2 regions of the Enterobacter cloacae complex sp. 385G4 genome follow, and region 2 is predicted to be linked to the other one. Evidence: predicted binding sites of a transcription regulator. Region 2 holds the regulator's gene; the other holds the start of a gene.

Region 1 (3,113 bases), on a different contig from region 2:
TTGTCCTTGGTGCTTTCGGAGAGGTTTTTGCGCCAGACGATCGGGTCGCCGGGGATCAGCGGGGATTTCCAGATGACCTTCAGCTCTTTCAGCTTGTCCGGCGCGGAGGTTTTCAGCTTGTCGAGGTTTTCGGTGTTATTGGTGGCAACGTCCACCTGCTTGTTCGCCACGGCCAGCGCGTTGGTTTCGTGGCTGGCGTTGACGGTGCGCTTAAAGTCGCTGGCGGAGATGTTGTTTTTCGCGAAGACGTAGTAGCCAGGGACGAGGAAGCCGGAGGTGGAGTTCGGATCGCCGTTGCCAAAGGTCAGATCTTTGCGTTTGGCGATCATGTCGTTGAGGTTGTTGATCGGGCTGTCTTTGTTGACGATCAGCACGCTCCAGTATCCTGGAGAACCATCTGCCGCAACGGTCTGGGCAAAGACCTGACCGTTGGCGCGGTCCACCGCTTCCATGGCGGAAAGGTTGCCGTACCAGGCGATGTCCACTTTGTTAAAGCGCATCCCCTGAATGATGCCCGCGTAGTCCGGGGCGAAGAAGGCGTTCACTTTGATCCCCAGTTTGGTTTCCATATCTTTCAGGAACGGTTCCCACTGCGGCTTCAGGTTTTGCTGTGATTCCGTTGAAATGATGCCAAAGTTCAACGCTTTTTCCTGCTCTTCGGCGTACGCCGGACTTAACAGGGTGCTGATGCTGAACATGCTGGTGAAGGCCAGCGCGGCAACGGCTTTGTAGTTCATTTCCATTCCTCGTTATCGGGGCGTTAAGCAGCCTGCGCGCGTTCTTCGACGCGGTTTACGCTGCGGTAGAGATGGTCAAAACGTTCGTTATCAAACTGGTGGCTGGCGCCATCGAAGAACACGTGTCCCTGACGCAGGGCGACGATGCGCTCGCAGTAGCGCAGGGCGTAATCCACCTGATGCAGCGTCACCACCACGGTGATGCCGTCGTTCTGGTTGATGTCGCGCAGGGTTTCCAACACGATGCGGGCCGACTCCGGATCCAGCGAGGCGATGGGCTCATCGGCCAGAATGATTTTGGCTTTCTGCATCAGGGCGCGGGCGATAGCGACGCGCTGCTGCTGCCCGCCGGACAGCGTGGACACGCGCTGGTGGGCGAAGTGCGCCATGCCGACGCGGGTCAGCGCCTGTAACGCTTCCTGCTTCTGTGATGGGGAGAACCAGCGCAGGCAGGTGCGCCAGAACGGGGTGCTGCCGAGCGCGCCAATCAGCACGTTCTCCAGCACCGTCAGGCGGTTCACCAGGTTGAACTGCTGAAAGATATAGCCCGTCCGGGCGCGGCTTTTGCGAATATCGCTCGCCAGACGGCCCGCATGCTGCACGGTGTTACCCAGCAGCTCGACGCGGCTTTCCGGCGTTTTATCGCAGGTAATAAGGCCGCTTAAGTGACGCAGAAGGGTGGATTTTCCTGAACCGGACGGCCCCAGCAGCGCCACCATTTCGCCCTGCTGGACGCTCAGATCAACGGCATGCAGCGCCTTGTTGTGATTGAAGGTCTTGCTCAGTTTCTCGACGCGGATGACAGTGTGCATGTGCTGGGCCTCACGATAAATGTGGCCTCATGCTGGCGCATCAATATGACATTTGGGTTAAGTGCAGGTTGCGGGAGTTTGAAGAGTTGAGGGGAGTTTGATGACAGGCGGAGGCAGACCGCCCACCGCCCGAAAATTAGTGCTGCTGCTTAACGACGTTAATCATCCACGGCACGCCGTACTTGTCGGTGACCTTACCGAAGCCGTGCGCCCAGAAGGTTTCCTGCCAGGCCATGTCGATATTCCCGCCATCGGCAAGGTTGTCGAACCAGCGCTTGCCTTCTGACACATCCTGCGTGTCGAGCACCAGCGTGAAGCCCGCGTACTGTGCGCTGCTGCCCGGCGGCAGCCCGTCGCTCATCATGATATCGCTGCCCGCAATGCGAACGTTGGAGTGAGCGATAGCCGAATCCGGAAACTGCATGCCGGACGGACAGCCTTCTTCGCTGTTATCGCTTTTTGGCATTTCGCCGAAGGTGATTTTATAGAGGAGTTCTGCGCCGACGGCCTGCTGATAGAAGGCGGTAGCCTCTGCACAGTTGCCGGCAAAAGAGATGTAGGGACTTAACGGCATAATCTTTACCTCACGTAAGAAAAGCCCGTTAAGTGTAGTTCCCGAAAGCCCGGTAAGCGAAGCGCTACCGGGCGGGTAAATCAGTTCTTTTTCACGAACTCGGATTTCAGTTTCATCGGACCGAAGCCGTCAATTTTACAATCGATATTATGATCGCCTTCCACCAGACGGATATTCTTCACTTTGGTGCCGATCTTCAGCATGGAAGAGCTACCTTTCACCTTAAGATCTTTCACCACGGTGACGCTGTCGCCATCCGCCAGCAGATTACCGTTGGCATCTTTGACGACCAGCGCATCAGCGTCCTGCGCTGGCTCGGCATCATTCCATTCGTGTGCACATTCCGGGCAGATGAACATGCCATTATCTTCGTATGTGTATTCAGAATTGCATTTTGGGCAGTGTGGGAGTTGCATGTCGGTATCCTCAAAAGTGTTAACGCGCTGGAAAGTGCCAGCTAAATGACGGCAGAGTGCCGAAAAAGGCGGCAAGTATAACGCAAATCCACACTTTTGTCGGTGCTATTGTGAATTTAAAAAACGCAGAAAATGTGTTGCGAGTGACACTTACTGTCAGTCAGCTAAGCGATGCTAACGTCATTAACACGGTGGAAAGAGAAGTCGCTAAATATATCGAATATTTTATTGCGGCAAATTGCTACGCACCTTCATTTCGGATAAGGTGAAGCAACGCATTGTTATTTATCTTCGAACTTTACTGCCATGCATTTCTTATGTTGGCGGCCTATCCCTCTCTTTTTAGGTGGGTAAATAATGATGATATATCCTGAAGCTTCTTAAAATGGGCCAGGCTTTTTATCTTTTGGCTTTCAGGCCTTGAGGAGAGCTTTACACGCCATGCAGGGATAGCCATTTATTTCTGATTATCTTCAATTAGTTATATTTTGGTGAACATGTTTTCCACACGTGATCATATAAGCCTGAACATCATAATTAATACAAGTGGCTTAATAAAAGTAATAAATTTGCG
Region 2 (3,113 bases):
CCAGCACCTTCAGCGTGTTGTCGACGTCAAAGGTCAGCTGATGTTTTTTATGGCTTAACGTCTGCGCTTCACGCTCGACGACGCGCAGCATCATTGGCACATCAATGGTGTCATTCAGCGCAAGAGAAGGCGCCGCTTCAATCTTTGACAGCGTCAGCAGCTGCTTCACCAGCCCTTCCATACGGTGCGTTTGCTCGCGCATCGTATGCAGCGCTTTTTCACGCGGCGCGCCTTCCAGGGTTTGCTCCTGCATCATCTCCAGGTAGCCCTGCAGCACGGTCAATGGGGTTCGCAGCTCATGGCTGACGTTGGCGAAGAAGTTACGACGCGCCCCTTCCAGCTGATGCATCTGGGTCACGTCGCGCGCCACCATCAGCCACTGGCGATCGCTGTAGGGCATCACGCGGATTTCCAGATGGCGACCGTTATTCAGCTTCAGATTGTGGGGACGGGTGAAATCACGCTTTTTCAGATACAGCGTGAACTCGGGATAACGCAGAAGGTTAAGGATGTTCTGACCATTGTCGTCCGGCCAGCGCAGGCCCAGCAGCTGTTGCGCAAGCCCGTTACACCAGAAAATAGTTCCTTCTTCTGTCGTCAGGATCACCGCATCCGGCAGCGACTCTGCGCCGCTGCGAAAGCGTTTGATCAGGCTTCCCAGCTCGCGGCGACGCTTTTTATTACGCATCTGCATCTGGTGCAGGCCGTACAGCAGCGGCTCCCAGCTGCCGCTTCCCGGCGGCGGGGTCATACTGCGGTCCACCCACAGCCACCAGGAGAGACGCAGCAGGTTCCAGAAATGCCAGGCTAACAGCCCGGTGACCGCCGCCAGCAGAAACCACGGCAGATGCCCAAGTAAGGCCCCCAGAAGAAGGGCCGGAATACAGCATAAGATCAGTTCAAAGACGAGCCTTTTCCATGACAGACGTTCCAGCACGCGTCACACTCCTGTCATTATTCAGAAACGGGTCGAGAAACGATAACCCGTACCGCGGACCGTCTGTACCATACGATCGTGGCCGCTCAGTTCCAGCGCTTTTCGCAGGCGGCGGATATGTACGTCAACCGTCCGGTCTTCGACATACACGTTAGTTCCCCAGACGTTATTCAGCAACTGCTCGCGGCTGTAAACGCGTTCCGGATGGGTCATAAAGAAGTGCAGGAGTTTAAATTCGGTAGGCCCCATGTCGAGGGGATTTTCGCCGGTCATCACGCGGTGTGACGTTGGGTCAAGGCTGAGGCCCTGCATCTCGATCACCTCTTCGACCGCCATCGGGGAAATACGGCGCATGACGGCCTTAATGCGGGCAACCAGCTCTTTCGGGGAGAAAGGCTTGGTAATGTAATCGTCCGCGCCGGTCTCCAGACCGCGCACGCGATCCTCTTCCTCTCCGCGCGCCGTGAGCATCACCACCGGGATGTCGCGGGTCAGCGCTTCACGCTTCAGATGTTTGATAAACTGCAGTCCGGAGCCGCCGGGCAACATCCAGTCAAGCAGAATCAGATCGGGCCAGGGTTCATTCAGCTGGTTCACCGCGCTGTCATAATCTTCCGCTTCAACCGGCTGGAAGCCATTTTGTTCGAGCACGAAGCACACCATTTCACGAATTGGAGCTTCATCTTCTACGACCAGAATACGTCTCGCCATACTTTGCCCTGTCTTATCTTATTTAAGTTACAAGTTTGTAATGCGGCGCCATTATGCGTCAGATTTATGACAGATTTATGAAAAACAGTACCACTATAAATGGCAAACTGTTGTTTTATTACAGCGGTTATTTTCCTCTCCCTGACAGTTTATAATCGCCCGCATCGTTTTTCGCCACGGATCTCCTATGCGCATACTTCACACCTCGGACTGGCATCTGGGTCAAAATTTTTACAGCAAAAGCCGTGCGGCTGAACATGAAGCGTTCCTGAACTGGCTGCTGGAAACGGCCCGGACGCATGAGGTGGACGCGATTATCGTGGCGGGAGATATTTTTGATACCGGCTCGCCGCCGAGCTATGCGCGTGAGCTGTACAACCGCTTCGTGGTGAATCTGCAGCAAACCGGCTGTCATCTGGTGATTGTCGCCGGCAACCATGATTCCGTCGCGACGCTCTATGAATCCCGCGACATCCTGGCATTTCTCAATACCACCGTCGTCGCCAGCGCAGGGCACGCCCCGCAGATCCTGAAAAAGCGCGACGGGTCGCCGGGCGCGGTACTGTGTCCGATTCCCTTTTTACGTCCGCGCGACATCGTGCAAAGCCAGGCGGGACTGTCGGGCGCGGAAAAGCAGCGGCATTTATTGCAGGCCATCACCGACTACTATCACCAGCAGCACGCGGAAGCCTGTGCCCTGCGCGGTGAACAGGCCATTCCGATCATTGCCACCGGGCACCTCACCACCGTCGGGGCCAGCAAAAGTGACGCGGTCCGCGAGATCTATATCGGTACGCTGGACGCCTTTCCGGCGCAAAACTTCCCGCCCGCGGACTACATCGCGCTCGGGCACATTCACCGCGCCCAGGTCATCGGCGGCTGCGAGCATATCCGCTACTGTGGCTCCCCTATTTCGCTCAGCTTCGATGAAACCGGAAAAGCCAAATCCGTGCATCTGGTGAGCTTTGATGAGGGCAAACTCAGCGCCGTCGAGACGCTGGAAGTGCCGGTCACCCAGCCGCTGGCGGTGCTGAAGGGCGATCTGGCTGCCATCACCGCCCAGCTTGAGCAGTGGCGCGGCGCTGAGCTTAACCCGCCCGTCTGGCTGGATATTGAAATCACCACCGATGACTACCTGCACGATATGCAGCGGAAAATTCAGGCGCTGACCGAAGAGTTGCCGGTTGAGGTGCTGCTGGTGCGCCGCAGCCGCGAGCAGCGCGAGAAAATTCTGCTCGGCGCCCAGCGCGAAACGCTTAGCGAACTGCGCGTAGAAGAGGTGTTCGAGCGCCGACTGTCGCAGGAAGAGATCGATGATGCGAAGCGCGTCAGGCTCAACGAGCTGTTCAGCCATACTCTGCACGCCCTCAATGACGAGGAAGAAAACGCATGAAAATTCTGAGCCTGCGCCTGAAAAATCTCAACTCCCTCAAGGGCGAGTGGAAAATTGACTTCACCGCGGAGC

Evidence for each region. Region 2 encodes PhoB, which activates phosphate uptake and scavenging genes when phosphate is short. Its sites were predicted from a motif close to CTGTCATAAAACTGNCNNAT; they were not measured.
Region 1: phnC (phosphonate ABC transporter ATP-binding protein) is a predicted target of PhoB. The motif match lies at 1,637-1,656, and genes of this name have one in related genera.

What each region holds. Positions count from the first base shown of each region.
Region 1 covers NZ_JBXWDD010000009.1:7,717-10,829, reverse strand. The annotation lists gene phnD (phosphonate ABC transporter substrate-binding protein) at 1-737, opposite strand, end outside; gene phnC (phosphonate ABC transporter ATP-binding protein) at 761-1,549, opposite strand; gene yjdN (VOC family metalloprotein YjdN) at 1,686-2,123, opposite strand; gene AC2FAJ_RS19135 (zinc ribbon domain-containing protein YjdM) at 2,204-2,539, opposite strand.
Region 2 covers NZ_JBXWDD010000006.1:93,155-96,267, reverse strand. The annotation lists gene phoR (phosphate regulon sensor histidine kinase PhoR) at 1-937, opposite strand, end outside; gene phoB (phosphate response regulator transcription factor PhoB) at 959-1,648, opposite strand; gene sbcD (exonuclease subunit SbcD) at 1,836-3,041, shown strand; gene sbcC (exonuclease subunit SbcC) at 3,038-3,113, shown strand, end outside.